DNA from 3 places in the Pseudomonas sp. M30-35 genome. Region 3 is predicted to be linked to each of the others. Evidence: predicted binding sites of a transcription regulator. Region 3 holds the regulator's gene; each other region holds the start of a gene.

Region 1 (5,379 bases), 580 kb from region 3:
CGTCCATGCCGCTTACGCAAACGATATCACCGGCTTGCGCTTCGTTGACTTCAACGCGCTGCAGACCCGAGTGACCCATGATCTTGAGGATACGGCCGTTACGCTTCTTGCCGTCAGTACCAATAGCGGTCACTGGAGTGTTGGTCTTGACCTTACCGCGAGCGATACGACCGATACCGATAACACCGAGGAAGCTGTTGTAGTCCAGTTGCGAGATTTGCATCTGGAACGGGCCATCAACGTCTACGGCTGGAGCCGGTACGTGGTCGATGATCGCCTGGAACAGCGGGTCCATGGTTTCTTCGAGCTTATCGTGCTCAAGACCTGCAATCCCGTTCAGGGCGCTGCAATAAACGATTGGGAAATCGAGTTGCTCTTCGGTTGCACCCAAGTTATCGAACAGGTCGAAAATCTGGTCAACAACCCAGTCAGGACGTGCGCCCGGACGGTCGATCTTGTTGATTACAACGATAGGACGCAAGCCAGCTTTAAACGCTTTCTGAGTTACGAAGCGAGTCTGTGGCATCGGGCCGTCTTGGGCGTCAACCACCAGCAGCACGGAGTCAACCATGCTCATTACACGCTCAACTTCACCACCGAAGTCGGCGTGGCCCGGGGTGTCTACGATGTTGATGTCGTAGTCATGCCATTTCAGAGCGGTGTTTTTAGCCAGAATGGTAATGCCACGCTCTTTTTCCTGGTCGTTGCTGTCCATCACGCGCTCGTTTTCAAGCTCTTTACGGTCAAGCGTGCCGGACTGGCGCAGGAGTTTGTCTACCAGGGTGGTTTTACCATGGTCAACGTGGGCAATGATTGCGATGTTACGTAGATTATCGATCACTTGTGTATCTCGATCAGAGGATTCGGTCTGCCGCATAGTTTAGGCGGCGAGTATTAAGTAATTATAAATTCTGCCAGACGGCGTAAAAACGCATCGAGCGATGGCCAAAGCGCCTCGCTCAGCAGCTTTTACGCCGCCTGTATGTCGGGAGGGCGATGGCGGATGCTGCCGCCATTCAACCCGGGCGTCTTATGTCGGACGATAAACGCGCACATTCGCATGCCCCTCATTTAATAAGTGGTGAGCATGCAAGCGACTCATGACACCCTTGTCGCAATACAACAAATACTGGCGACTAGGATCCAACTCTTTAAAGCGACTGTTGAGTGCGTAGAACGGCAGCGTTTGCACCTCAGTGCCGGGCAGCTGTAATGGCTCGTCCTCGGCGCTGTCCGGATGGCGGATATCAATAATGACATGTCCGGCAAGGGCTTCGCTGACTTCCTCAACCTGAATATCTTTGCCCAGCTCATCAATGACCTTGTCGATCGGTAGCTGGGTTGCGCTCTGAACTGCACGCTCAAGCACCGTCATATCGAACTGCTTTTCTTCATAAGCAATGCGATCGGGCTTGGCTTTGGTGGTCGGGTTGATCGAAATCACACCGCAGTATTCAGGCATATGCTTGGCAAAGTCGGCGGTGCCGATCTGCGTCGCGGTATTAATAATGTCTTGCTTATGGCTGGCCAATAGCGGGCGCAGCACCAGCTTCTCAGTGGCGGCGTCGATCACCGACAAGTTGGGCAGGGTCTGGCTCGACACCTGCGAGATAGCTTCGCCGGTCACCAGAGCGTCGATCTGCAAGCGATCACTGATCTGCGTAGCGGCGCGCAACATCATGCGCTTCAACACCACACCCATCTGGCTGTTATCCACCTTGCCGAGGATTTCGCCGAGCACTTCCTCAAACGGAACGCTAATAAACAGTACGCGTTGCGAGCTGCCGAATTTCTTCCACAGATAATGCGCAACTTCCATCACGCCCAACTCGTGGGCGCGGCCACCGAGATTGAAGAAGCAAAAGTGAGTCACCAGGCCACGACGCATCATTTGATAGGCGGCGACGGTTGAGTCAAAGCCGCCCGACATCAATACCAGCGTCTGCTCCAGCGAACCCAGTGGATAACCGCCAAGGCCTTCATGCTGGTGATGGATGACGAACAGCCGTTGGTCACGGATTTCCATGCGCACGACAACGTCAGGATATTTCAGAGAGATACCGGCAGCGCCACACTGCTGACGCAACTGACTGCCTACATAACGCTCAACATCCATCGAGCTGAAGGGGTGCTTGCCCGCACGCTTGCAGCGCACAGAAAAAATCTTGCCCGGCAATTGGTCAGCGAAATGCAGCTTGCACTTTTCCAGTACATCGTCGAAATCACCCAGTGGGTATTCGTTGACTTCCAGGAAATGAGTGATCCCCGGCGTGCAGCTAAGACGATTAGTCAGCTCGCCGAGAAGCTTGGCATCAGTTAGGGTTGTCTCCACTTCCAGATTATCCCAGACACCGGTAACCGAGAGCTGCGGATCGAGATCGCGCAACACGGAGCGGATGTTCTTGGCCAATTGCCGGATGAAGTTCTTGCGAACGGGCCGACTCTTGATGGTGATTTCTGGGAAAACTTTTACGATCAGTTTCATGGAAGCAACGCGCGCCAAGCTCGCGAAAAAACAGGGGCGCGGATTATAGCGGAAATTGTGCAAGGTTTGATCAAAAACCTTACTCAAACATTTTAGCGCACTAAAGTGGTGCCAAATTACTTTGCGCAGCACTTATTTGGTGCGCGGATCAATTTATAAATTGCGATCAACCCCCGCCGCTCCTGCGTTTGCGGGTTTTAGTCCATCACAGTGCACTGGCATGCAAATTGCTCCCTTGTGAGGCAGGTAGTACTGGCGGAGTATCCGCCGAGCTTTTCCGAATTTTGTGGGCTCAACAGATTGAGCCTAATCCGCCTGGAGGACAGCATGTCGAAGTCGATTCAACTTATTAAAGAACACGACGTGAAGTGGGTAGACCTGCGCTTCACTGACACCAAGGGTAAGCAGCACCACGTAACCATGCCCGCACGCGACGCGCTGGATGAAGACTTCTTCGAACATGGCAAAATGTTCGACGGTTCCTCTATTCATGGCTGGAAAGGTATCGAAGCTTCCGACATGATCCTGATGCCGGTTGATGAAACCGCCGTGCTGGACCCGTTCACCGAAGAGCCAACCCTGATTCTGGTTTGCGACATCGTTGAGCCAAGCACCATGCAAGGCTACGACCGCGACCCACGTTCCATCGCCAAGCGCGCTGAAGAATTCCTTAAGTCGACCGGCATCGGTGACACTGTATTCGTTGGCCCGGAGCCTGAGTTCTTCATCTTCGACGAAGTAAAGTTCAAGTCGGACATCTCCGGCTCGATGTTCAAAATCTACTCCGAGCAAGGTTCCTGGAACACTGACGGCGACATCGAAGGCGGCAACAAAGGCCACCGTCCAGCCGTTAAAGGTGGTTATTTCCCAGTTCCGCCATGCGACCACGATCATGAAATCCGTACCGCCATGTGTAATGCCATGGAAGATATGGGTCTGGTCATCGAAGTTCACCACCACGAAGTGGCGACTGCCGGCCAGAACGAAATCGGCGTTAAGTTCAACACCCTGGTAGCCAAGGCTGACGAAGTTCAGACCCTGAAGTACTGCGTGCACAACGTTGCTGACGCCTACGGCAAAACCGCTACCTTTATGCCTAAGCCACTGTACGGCGATAACGGCTCGGGTATGCACGTTCACATGTCGATCTCCAAAGACGGCAAGAACACCTTCTCCGGCGAAGGCTATGCCGGCCTGTCTGACATCGCTCTGTACTTCATCGGCGGTATCATCAAGCACGGTAAGGCACTGAACGGCTTCACCAACCCATCGACCAACTCCTACAAGCGTTTGGTCCCTGGCTTCGAAGCTCCAGTAATGCTGGCTTACTCGGCTCGCAACCGTTCTGCCTCGATCCGTATTCCTTACGTTGCCAGCCCTAAAGCTCGCCGTATCGAAGCGCGCTTCCCGGATCCAGCAGCCAACCCATACCTAGCCTTCGCAGCATTGCTGATGGCTGGTATCGACGGTATCCAGAACAAGATCCACCCTGGCGATGCAGCTGACAAAAACCTGTACGACCTGCCACCAGAAGAAGGCAAGTTGATCCCACAGGTTTGCGGCAGCCTGAAAGAAGCCCTGGAAGAGCTCGACAAAGGTCGTGCGTTCCTGACCAAAGGCGGCGTATTCAGCGACGACTTCATCGATGCTTATCTCGAACTCAAGCACGAAGAAGAAATCAAAGTACGCACCTTCGTACACCCACTGGAATACGACCTGTACTACAGCGTCTAATCCAGCCGGTATGACAAAAGGCCACCCTCGGGTGGCCTTTTGTTTTTATAAGACTGCAACCCGGACCAAACCCGCGTAGATTGTCCGCCAGCGCCCTCACCCCCTTGTTTTATGCGCCCGCACACACTGCAACATGCCGACACTTGCCAGCAGCGCTGAGCAGTGCAATCTTTATTAGCAAACTCAATTGAGAGATCGGCCATGCGCACCCTAATTGCCTGCCTTTTACTCGCCGCCGCCCTGCCGGCCAGCGCGCAAATCTATAAATACACAGACGCCAACGGCAACACGGTTTTCACCAATGAGCCACCTGATGGCGCCAAGACAGAAGTCATCGAGCTACCCAAAACCAACACAGTAGAGATGCAAACACCGAAAGCGCCAATCAGCGATGACAGCACAGAGGCCCCTGCCGAAGCTCAGGCGTCTTATCAAGTGCTTGAGCTAACAGGCATACCCGATGAAGCAGCGCTGCGTGCAAACAACGGCACATTCAGCGTCGGCGTTAATATTCAGCCACGTCTATCGCCAGCCCATCGCCTGCAACTCGTGCTCGACGGCCAGCCTTATGGCGAGCCGTCTAACGTACCGCGCCTACAACTGAACAATATTGATCGCGGCGAGCACTCACTGGCAGTGCAAGTGATCAGCGCCACCAACACCGTGCAACAAAGCGAAACCAGCTTCTTTACCGTGCAACGGGTCAACACCAACAACAGCCCCGCATTCGTTCCTAAACCTAAACCTAAGCCAGCCCCTTAATGCGCGCACTTTTAATCTGTTTATTGCTGCTCAGTAGCCTGCCCGCCTCGGCGCAGGTCTACACCTATATAGATGCGGAAGGGAATCGGGTGTTTACCGACCAACCCAGAGGTGGTGATGCCAAGCCGGTCAAAATGGCACCCACCAACGGCATGACTCCCACCATCAAGCTAAAACCGGAAGTTGAACAAACCCAACCGGTGGTTTTGTCCTATCAACTTCTGCGCATTTTGGTGCCACAACCCGATGCAACGATTCGCGACAACGCAGGCAATCTGATTGTCAGCGCCACCAGTGAACCGGAACTGCTACCCGGCCATCGTTTTCGTTTGATCCTCGATGGCGATGTGATCGGCGAGACCGGCCGCAGCCCGGTTTTCCCACTTGAAAATATTGAT
Region 2 (5,379 bases), 1.6 Mb from region 3:
TCTGCCCGCACTAGTACCTGATTGAGCACCACACGGTTGAGCACCTGATACCCGGCTGCGCGTAGCCGCTCCGCCACATCACTGGCTTGACGAATGTGCTGGTCAATCATCTGACATAAGCCTGCGCGCCCCAGTGATGCGAGGGCCGCCCAGATAGGGAGGCCCCGGGCACGACGCGAGAACTCTAGCGTCAGGTTCTTTTGCGCGTCTTTTGATGCCTGAGCATAAGCCGCATCACTGTTCATGGCGGCTGCAAGCGCATTCGCATCGCGGCAGATAGCCATGGCGCCGTCGTAGGGCGTGTTCAGCCATTTATGTCCGTCGGTGGTCCAGCTGTCCGCAAGCTCGGCGCCTTCAGCAAGCTGGGCCGAGGAGGAGGCTCGTGCCCAAAGACCAAATGCACCGTCTACGTGAACCCATGCGCCTGCTGCTTTGGCTTTAGGGATAAGCGCGCAGAAGGGGTCGAACTCACCGGTATTAACTTCGCCCGCTTGAAGGCACAGGATGCACATGTCATCGAGTGGCGGCAGCTGTAGCGGGTCAATTCGGCCATGTTCGTCGACAGGCGCGATGATCAGTCGGTTCATGCCGAAACCAAGCACACGCAAGGCCTTCTTCACCGTGATGTGTACGCTGGCGGATACCACGACGCGTATCTCTGGGGAGCCGATCAAGCCATCACCGTCAAAGTCCCAGCCCTTGCGTTCCAACAGTGAGCGGCGTGCAGCGGATAGGCATGCCAGCGTGCACGCAGTGGCACTGGTGCCAAAGCCAACCGCGCTACTTGTTGGCAGACCCAGCGCTTCGAGCACCCAGCGTCCGGCGATACGCTCGATTGCATCAGCGGCCGGAGAATTGTCGAATGATGAGGCGCATTGATCCCAGGCCAGCACCATGCGTTCGGCAGCTGCGGCGGCGGGGAGGGTGGCGCCGATAACAAAACCGAAATAGCGCGCGCCGTTGGAGCTGACGGTAGCGGGTGAGGCTATCTCATCCAGGCGGCGCAGGACGGTGCTGGCGGGTTCGCCATGCTCGGCAAATGGTTGATCAAGGATGCTTAACGCAGCGATGGCTTCGCGAGTCGGGAACACTGGGCGAGCGGCCAGGCTATCGAAATAGCTCAGTGCGCGCTGGTCGGCTTCGGCAAGCAGTTGACGTTCTACAAAGCGGGTAGACATATTGGGCTCGCTGACGGCGACTGTGTACAGGGCTTTATCTTAGCCGGCCAGGTTTGGCTAACGCAGATACAACCGGTGGTTGAGGCAGCTGTACAGTTGGCTGCCAGCCAAGGTTGCGAGCAGAACAGTGAGGTTTCAAGCCGTACAGTTGGCGGCTTTGAGTGTAGATATCATCGTTGCGACGGTTACTTAGTTACCCAGCAGGTCGTGCATAGCAATGATTTGCTCGGCAACTTGCGCCAACTTTTGTTGACGGCTCATGGCTTGGCGCCGCATGAGGGTGTAGGCGGCTTCTTCATCGCAGCTTTTCATTTTCATTAACAAGCCTTTAGCCAGTTCTATCCGCTTTCGTTCAGCCAACTGTGCGTCGCGTGCATGCAATTGCGCGCGCATTGCTTGATCACTCTCAAAGCGGGCCATCGCTACATCTAAAATCGGTTGTAGGCGCTGGGCGTGGATGCCTTCCACGATGTAAGCACTGACGCCCGATTGAATGGCCTGGCGCATGACGCTCGGGTTGTGCTCGTCGGTGAACATGACAATAGGCCGTGGTTGGTCACGGCTAACCAGCACCACTTGCTCCATAACGTCACGGCTGGGCGACTCACTGTCGATGAGAATCACGTCGGGGCGTACCGCTTCAACACGGGCGGGTAGATCAATGGTTAAGCCGGATTCATCGATAACCTCAAATCCGGCCTCACTCAGCGCGGCTTTGAGTCGACCGACTTTTTTCGCGGTGTCGTTTATTAGCAGTATGCGCAACATGTTTTGGCCTCCTGCCTGTTATTGGGCGATCACAGAGCTGTCGCTCAATGCGTGAAGTGCAAAACTTCGTGCATAGCTTGCCGGGTTGCTCCCGTCCCAGCATTTGCCGTCAAGCAGGGTGCTGCTGCGCATGGCTGCTGGGACGGGGATATCCAGCGCGTTTGCAGCTTGGCTATAAATGTCGAGTTGCTGGATATCTTGCGCGACCCTCAGATAATCCGGGTCATCACGAAGCAAGCCCCAGCGGCGGAATTGGGTCATAAACCACATACCGTCAGACAAGTACGGCATGTTGACTGCGCCATCAGCATGGAAGCGCAGTGGATGCGGATCGGCCCAGGCATTACCAAGGCCGTCTTGGTAGTGGCCAAGGAATCGCGGCTCTATGGCGGATAAGGGGGCGTCAACATAATCAGCACTGCAAATCAGCTTGGCGGTGCTGCGCTTGTTTTCCGGATTTTCATCGATAAAGCGACTGGCTTCCAACACTGCCATGGTTAAGGCGCGTGCTGTATTAGGGTAAAGCTCGACGAACTCGCGGGTTACACCCAGTACCTTTTCTGGGTGATCTGGCCAAATCATCTGGCTTGTTGCTACGGTAAAGCCTTGACCTTGTTCAACCGCCATCGCTCCCCAAGGGCCGCCGGCACAGAAACCATCGATCCGCTCTGCGTTAAGGTGCGCAACCATTTGCGCAGGCGGTACGACTACCGTATTGACATCGTGGAGCGGGTGAATCCCTTGGCAGGCCAGCCAGTAAGACAACCACATGGCGTGGGTGCCGGTGGGAAAGGTTTGCGCGAAGATGAGTTTTGCACTGCTTTGATGCACGTAGGCATTTAGTGCCTCGCCATTGGTCACGCCGTTGCGCTTAAGTTGTTCCGACAGGTTGATCGCTTGGCCGTTGTGATTAAGGCCCATCAGAATCGCCATCCGGGTTGCCTGGCCACCGATACCAAGGTGCGTGCCGTATACCTGGCCATACAGCGATTGTGCGGCATCAAGTTCACGGTTTAGGAGCTTATCGCGCACGGTAGCCCAGGAGGACTGGCGCTGTAGATTGAGGGTCAAGCCATAAGGCTGGGCAAAGCCTTGAGTGGCAGCCACGATCAATGACGCCGAATCAGTCAGCGCCATAAAGCCTAGGTTCAACGTGCTCTTTTCAGGGGCGTCCGAGCCATTAACCCAATCCAGTGCATCTGCGCGGCCAATTGTTCGATCACCCATTTAGCATTCCCTGTGCAACACAAAAAAAGCGCCGTTCCAGTCTCTGCGCTTGGCAGTACCGAGACGACGCCATTGTCGATAAGCGAGCTCCCTAGTTAGAGCTGCTTGCTTGTCTGTACTTGCTATGTCCTAAGCAATCCATGTGCCAGTGGTCTCGCGCTTGCAGCTAAATTTTGGGCCAAAAAAAGCCCCGCACTAGGCGGGGCTCTTTCGATGCAAGTAACGCTTAAGCTTGAACGACCGGGATATTGGCGTTCGCAGCGGCTTCGCGGAACTCAGCGATCTGGTCGAAGCTCAGGTAGCGGTAAACATCAGCAGCCATGCTGTCGATGTCTTTCGCATAACCCATGTACTCTTCAATCGTCGGCAGTTTGCCGGTGATTGCAGCGACCGCAGCCAGTTCGGCAGAGGCCAAGTACACGTTAGCGCCATCGCCCAAACGGTTCGGGAAGTTACGCGTCGAGGTCGATACCACAGTGGAATTGGGTTCGACACGCGCCTGGTTACCCATGCACAGCGAGCAGCCCGGCATTTCCATGCGTGCGCCAGCCTTGCCGAAGATGCCGTAGTAGCCTTCTTCAGTCAGCTGGTGAGCGTCCATCTTGGTCGGCGGCGACAGCCACAGACGAGTAGGGATGCCACCTTTGACTTTATCCAGCAGCTTACCAGCAGCGCGGAAGTGACCAATGTTGGTCATGCACGAGCCGATAAACACTTCGTCGATCTTCTCACCCTGAACGCTCGACAGCAGACGAGCATCGTCTGGATCGTTTGGTGCGCAGAGAACTGGTTCTTTCAGTTCTGCCAAGTCGATTTCGATGACTTCAGCGTATTCCGCGTCAGCATCAGCGCTCATCAGTTCTGGGTTAGCCAGCCATGCTTCCATCGCTTGGGCGCGACGTTCCATGGTGCGTGCATCGCCGTAGCCTTCGCTGATCATCCAGCGCAGCAGGGTGATGTTCGACTGCAGGTATTCGGCAATTGCCTTTTCCGGCATCTTGATTGTGCAACCAGCAGCAGAGCGTTCTGCAGAGGCGTCAGACAGTTCGAACGCTTGTTCAACGGTCAGTTCGTCGAGACCTTCGATCTCAAGGATACGGCCGGAGAAGGCATTGATCTTGCCTTTCTTCTCAACAGTCAGCAGGCCTTTCTGGATCGCGTAGTAAGGGATCGCATGCACCAGGTCACGCAGGGTGATACCAGGCTGCATTTTGCCCTTGAAGCGAACCAGGATGGATTCCGGCATGTCCAGTGGCATAACACCAGTGGCCGCGGCGAAGGCAACCAGACCCGAACCGGCTGGGAACGAGATACCCATTGGGAAACGGGTGTGTGAGTCACCACCAGTACCAACAGTATCTGGCAGCAGCATACGGTTCAGCCAGCTGTGGATGATGCCGTCACCTGGACGCAGCGAAACGCCACCGCGGGTGCGGATGAAGTCAGGCAGGGTGTGGTGAGTGGTCACATCGATCGGCTTAGGGTAAGCCGCAGTGTGGCAGAACGACTGCAGAACCAAGTCAGCCGAGAAACCCAGGCACGCCAAGTCTTTCAGCTCATCACGGGTCATTGGGCCAGTGGTGTCTTGCGAGCCTACAGTGGTCATCTTCGGTTCGCAGTAGGTGCCAGGACGCACACCTTCTACGCCGCAAGCCTTACCCACCATTTTCTGCGCCAGGGTGAAGCCTTTGTCGCTGTCTGCTGGCTGCTCAGGTTTTTTGAACAGATCAGCTGGGCCAAGGCCCAGTTCAGCGCGCGCTTTGTCAGTCAGGCCACGACCTACGATCAACGGAATACGACCACCTGCACGAACTTCGTCGAGCAGTACTGGGGTTTTCAGTTCAAAGGTGGTGATGACCTCGTCAGAGCCGTGTTTGCACACTTTACCGGCGTATGGGTAAACGTCGATGACGTCGCCCATGGCGATGTTGGTCACATCAAATTCGATAGGCAGAGCGCCCGCATCTTCCATGGTGTTGTAGAAGATTGGCGCAATTTTGTTACCGAAGCAGAAACCGCCAGCGCGCTTGTTCGGCACGTAAGGGATGTCGTCGCCGAAGAACCAGAGTACCGAGTTGGTCGCGGATTTACGCGATGAACCGGTACCTACAACGTCGCCTACATAGGCAACTGGGAAGCCAGCAGCGCGGATTTCTTCGATTTGCTTCAGTGGGCCAGTTACACCCTGTTGCTCAGGTACGATGCC
Region 3 (5,379 bases):
ATTGACCAAGCCAAGGTCATCCAAGAGGGTAATACCTTCGAGGGCGAGAAGATTGTCTATGATACTCAGCGCCAAATCGTTAATGCTGGCCGCGCCAATGGTAGCAAAGTGACCACGCCGCGCCCGCGTATCGACATGGTGATTCAACCGAAGAACAAACCCACCCAAGGGCAGTAATTAATGGCTACATTGAAAGCCCAACACCTGGCGAAAAGCTACAAAAGCCGCCAGGTTGTCCGTGACGTTAGCCTGAGCATTGATAGCGGCCAAATCGTCGGCCTGCTTGGCCCTAACGGTGCAGGTAAAACCACCTGCTTCTACATGATTGTGGGCTTAGTCCAGGCTGACCAGGGACGCATTCTGATTGACAACCTAGACGTCAGCCACCAGCCAATGCACGGCCGCGCGCGCGCAGGCATTGGTTACCTGCCGCAAGAGGCATCAATTTTTCGCAAGCTCAGCGTTGCCGACAACATCATGGCAATCCTTGAGACGCGCAAAGAGCTCAACCGTGCTGGCCGCGAAGCTGAATTGGAGAACCTGCTTGAGGAGTTCCATATTCACCACATTCGTGACAACTTGGGCATGAGTCTTTCCGGCGGCGAGCGGCGCCGCGTTGAAATCGCCCGCGCCTTGGCAACTGCACCGAAATTCATCTTGCTCGATGAGCCATTTGCCGGTGTTGACCCGATTTCTGTTGGCGATATCAAGCAAATCATTCACCACTTAAAAGCCAAAGGCATCGGCGTGCTGATCACCGACCACAACGTGCGCGAAACGCTTGATATCTGCGAAACAGCTTATATCGTCAGCGATGGCCAGCTCATTGCGGAAGGCGACGCAGAGGCGATTCTCGCCAACCAGACAGTTAAAGAAGTCTACTTGGGTCATGAATTCCGTCTTTAACTGCGGTTTTTATCAACCGATAAGCCTCAATATCTAGGCAAAGCACTGCAGTTCAGGCATATAATTTGCTTCCTTGAGGCGCCCCAGGTGCCCTGTAGTAGATTGCGCAGAGACGCAGGTAAATAAGGTCTGCAATGAAACCATCGCTAGTCCTGAAGATGGGCCAGCAGCTGACGATGACTCCTCAGCTGCAACAAGCCATTCGTTTGCTCCAACTGTCGACCTTGGATCTTCAACAAGAAATCCAGGAGGCACTGGAGTCGAACCCAATGCTCGAACGCCAAGAAGAAGGCGAAGATTTCGATAACTCGGACCCTATGGCCGACGGAGCCGAAACCGCTACGGTTGAGCAGCCCCCGCAACAAGACACCTACCAGGAAACCAGCTTCCAAGACGCCCCACAAACCGTGGACAACCTGGAAGATGGCGAGTGGAATGAACGCATTCCCAACGAATTGCCCGTTGATACCGCCTGGGAAGATATCTACCAGACCAGCGCCAGCAGCCTGCCGAGCAGTAGCGACGATGACGAGTGGGACTTCACCACACGCACCTCCACCGGTGAAAGCCTACAGAGCCATATGCTCTGGCAGCTCAACCTGTCGCCGATGTCGGATAAGGATCGCTTGATCGCGGTCACCCTGATCGACTGTATCAACGTTCAAGGCTACCTCGAAGAAACCCTCGAAGAGATTCTTGAAGCCTTTGACCCTGAACTGGATATCGAGCTGGACGAAATTGAAGCCGTCCTGCACCGCATTCAACAGTTCGAGCCTTCAGGTATTGCCGCACGCGATCTACGCGAGTGCCTGACATTACAACTGCGCCAACTGCCCGCCAAGACGCCCTGGCTAACCGAAGCCCAGCGCCTCGCCAATGATTACCTTGACCTGCTTGGCAGTCGTGACTACAGCCAGCTCATGCGCCGCATGAAGCTCAAAGAAGACGACCTGCGTCAAGTTATCGAACTAATCCAGAGTCTCAACCCTCGCCCCGGCTCGCAGATCGAATCGAGTGAGCCTGAGTACGTGGTTCCTGATGTCATTGTGCGCAAACACAACGAGCGCTGGCTGGTAGAGCTCAATCAGGAAGCCATGCCTCGACTACGGGTGAATGCGCAGTACGCAGGCTTTGTACGCCGCGCCGACTCCAGCGCTGACAACACCTTTATGCGCAATCAACTACAGGAAGCCCGCTGGTTTATAAAAAGCCTGCAGAGCCGCAACGAAACACTGATGAAAGTCGCGACCCAGATTGTTGAGCACCAGCGCGGCTTCTTCGACTATGGTGACGAGGCCATGAAGCCTCTGGTGCTGCACGACATCGCCGAAGCGGTGGGCATGCACGAGTCGACAATCTCGCGCGTTACCACGCAAAAATTTATGCACACTCCGCGTGGCATTTACGAGTTGAAATATTTCTTCTCCAGCCATGTAAGCACCTCCGAAGGCGGAGAATGCTCATCTACAGCGATCCGCGCGATTATCAAAAAACTGGTTGCAGCGGAAAATGCAAAAAAGCCATTGAGTGACAGCAAGATCGCTGGTTTACTGGAGGCACAAGGCATTCAAGTAGCTCGCCGCACCGTTGCTAAATACCGTGAGTCCCTCGGTATCGCGCCTTCAAGTGAACGCAAGCGATTGATGTAGCAGTTGATGAACAGGAAAATTGTCTCAAGCAATATCGAACTGACGCCCTCTTGGATAAATGCAGCCATACTGCAAATATTCAGAGCGTGAAATGCCAGACTCGATGACTGAGTTTTTTCCGCGCCAAAGTGTTCCGGCGGCAGGCAAAACAGCCTGTCTCTTACACACGGCAACAAGGAGAATGCGGTATGCAAGTCAACATCAGTGGACACCAGCTAGATGTGACCGACGCCCTGCGTGACTACATCGACGAAAAACTCAGTCGACTAGAACGCCACTTCGACAAGATTACTAATGTGCAAGTCATTATGGAGGTCGAGAAGCTCAAGCAGAAAATCGAAGCCACCTTACACATTGCAGGCGGCGAAATAGTTGCTAATGCCGAGCATGATGATATGTATGCAGCAATCGATTTACTGACCGACAAACTCGACAGACAACTTATCAAGCACAAGGAAAAGCAGCTCGACCGTCAACAGGGCGCAATGGCCCGTTGATATCGCCCAACTCCTATGATCCGACTTGAAAATATCCTGACCCCCGGCCGTTCCTTGATGAACGTGCCGGGTGGCAGTAAAAAACGTGTTCTCGAACAGATTGCCAACTTGGTTGCGCGCGAACTGCCCGACCTCGATGGACAAGACATCTTCGAGAGCCTGATTGCCCGCGAGAAACTCGGGTCCACCGGTTTTGGCAATGGCATTGCCATTCCGCACTGCCGCCTGCCTGCTTGCAACGCGCCAATCAGTGCCTTGCTCAGACTAGAATCACCTGTAGATTTCGACGCGATCGATGGCGCACCGGTAGATTTGCTATTCGTACTGCTGGTTCCTGAAGCAGCAACGGACGAGCACTTGGAGCTACTTCGCCAAATCGCTAGCATGCTTGATCGCAGCGATGTCCGCGAACGTCTGCGCCAAGCGCAAAGCAATGACGCCCTGTATCAGGTTGTTGTCGACATACAGAACAACAGCTAAATGGCAGAGAATCTACATGCGCTTGATTATTGTCAGCGGTCGTTCTGGATCAGGTAAAAGTACGGCGCTTGATGTACTTGAAGACAACGGCTTTTACTGCATCGATAACTTGCCAGCCAGCTTGTTGCCACAGCTAGCTGAGCGAGCATTTCAGCAGGAAGATTCAGTTCGCCCAAATGTTGCTGTGTCCATTGACGCACGCAACTTGCCAAGCGACTTGAACATGTTTCCAGAGCTGCTTGAGCAAGTGCGGGCGCGCAATGTTCAATGCGACCTGCTGTATCTGGATGCAAACGAAGAAACCCTGCTCAAACGCTTCTCCGAAACACGTCGGCGCCATCCGCTGACCAACGACAACCGCTCGTTGGCAGAAGCCATTACCGATGAAGCTCTACTACTGGAGCCTATCATCGACCTGGCCGACTTGAAGATCGACACCACTCACCTCAATCTCTACCAGCTACGCGATACCCTCGCCCTGCGCTTGCTCAACAAGCCAGACCCAGGCACTGCATTTCTGGTTGAGTCGTTTGGCTTCAAACGCGGCATGCCAGTAGATGCGGACGTGGTGTTTGATGTGCGTTGCCTGCCCAACCCATACTGGCGTCCCGAGTTGCGCAACTTTTCTGGCCTGGAACAACCCGTCTCTGACTATTTAGACAACCAGGCGGATGTTCAGGAGATGTATCAAGACATCCATGCTTACCTGAGCAAATGGCTGCCACGCTTCGCTGCCAGCAATCGTGCCTATGTCACTGTCGCTATTGGCTGCACAGGCGGTCATCATCGCTCGGTGTATATCGCCAACCGGTTGGGCAAAGCCCTCAAAGCTCAGTTCAAAAACGTCCAGACTCGCCACCGCGACCTCAATTAAGGAATCGCCGCGATGCCCGCCTGTGAAGTAACCATTATCAACAAGCTAGGCTTGCATGCGCGGGCAGCGGCTAAATTTGTCGGCGTTGCCACACGCTACCCTTGCAGCATTAAAGTCGGCCGCACCCCGCAAAGTCTGGTTGACGGTAAAAGCATCATGTCGGTCATGATGCTCGCAGCCGGCAAAGGCTCCACAGTTCACCTGTTAACTGAAGGTGAACAAGACGAGCAAGCGCTGGAAGCAATCATCGAACTGATCAACAACTTCTTTGATGAGGGCGAGTAGCGCTCTGAGCCAATACTTGAGCTATCAAAAGGCTCGCAAGATGAAAAAAGGGAGCAATTAAGCTCCCTTTTTAGTGCTTAGCTATTGGTTATCAGCTACCTGCAACAGTCATACGCTCAATCAAGACAGAGCCGGTACGAATACTGCTGCGCAGCTCCAGATCATTACCAACAGCAACAATCTGCTTGAACATATCGCGCATATTGCCAGCAATGGTGACTTCCTGAACCGGAAATTGGATCTCGCCGTTTTCGATCCAGTAACCGCCAGCGCCGCGAGAGTAATCACCGGTCACCATGTTCAGGCCGTGCCCCATTAGCTCAGTCACCAGCAGGCCACGCCCCATGCGCTTGATCAGTGCTTGCTGATCTTCAGCGCCATGGGTAACAAACAGATTATGTACGCCGCCCGCGTTAGCGGTGCTTGGCATGCCTAATTTTCGCCCGGAATAAGTACCCAGCACATAAGACAGCAACTCGCCGTTTTCAACAAAGGATTTGGCGTAGGTTGCCAAGCCGTCACCATCGAATGCCGCACTGGCCATTGCCCGTGGAATATGCGGACGCTCATCGAGGCTTAACCACTCAGGGAAAAGCTGCTGACCGATTGTGCCTTCCAGGAATGAGGATTTACGGTAAATACTGCCGCCCGAGATCGCACCCAAGAAACTGCTGAACAGGCCTGTGGC

Evidence for each region. Region 3 encodes sigma-54, which starts transcription at its own class of promoters, with help from an activator protein. Its sites were predicted from a motif close to ANTGGCATNNANNTTGCTNT; they were not measured.
Region 1: the regulator sigma-54 is predicted to act here: its motif matches at 2,700-2,719, upstream of glnA (glutamate--ammonia ligase).
Region 2: the regulator sigma-54 is predicted to act here: its motif matches at 3,304-3,323, upstream of B9K09_RS10485 (CmpA/NrtA family ABC transporter substrate-binding protein).

The regions. Positions count from the first base shown of each region.
Region 1 covers NZ_CP020892.1:4,459,448-4,464,826, forward strand. The annotation lists gene typA (translational GTPase TypA) at 1-841, opposite strand, end outside; gene thiI (tRNA uracil 4-sulfurtransferase ThiI) at 1,031-2,485, opposite strand; gene glnA (glutamate--ammonia ligase) at 2,813-4,219, shown strand; gene B9K09_RS20445 (DUF4124 domain-containing protein) at 4,421-4,981, shown strand; gene B9K09_RS20450 (DUF4124 domain-containing protein) at 4,981-5,379, shown strand, end outside.
Region 2 covers NZ_CP020892.1:2,251,043-2,256,421, forward strand. The annotation lists gene B9K09_RS10475 (pyridoxal-dependent decarboxylase) at 1-1,178, opposite strand, end outside; gene B9K09_RS10480 (ANTAR domain-containing response regulator) at 1,368-1,946, opposite strand; gene B9K09_RS10485 (CmpA/NrtA family ABC transporter substrate-binding protein) at 1,965-3,173, opposite strand; gene acnB (bifunctional aconitate hydratase 2/2-methylisocitrate dehydratase) at 3,400-5,379, opposite strand, start outside.
Region 3 covers NZ_CP020892.1:3,878,686-3,884,064, forward strand. The annotation lists gene lptA (lipopolysaccharide transport periplasmic protein LptA) at 1-177, shown strand, start outside; gene lptB (LPS export ABC transporter ATP-binding protein) at 181-906, shown strand; gene B9K09_RS17955 (RNA polymerase factor sigma-54) at 1,041-2,555, shown strand; gene hpf (ribosome hibernation-promoting factor, HPF/YfiA family) at 2,744-3,052, shown strand; gene ptsN (PTS IIA-like nitrogen regulatory protein PtsN) at 3,068-3,532, shown strand; gene rapZ (RNase adapter RapZ) at 3,549-4,406, shown strand; gene B9K09_RS17975 (HPr family phosphocarrier protein) at 4,419-4,691, shown strand; gene pmbA (metalloprotease PmbA) at 4,783-5,379, opposite strand, start outside.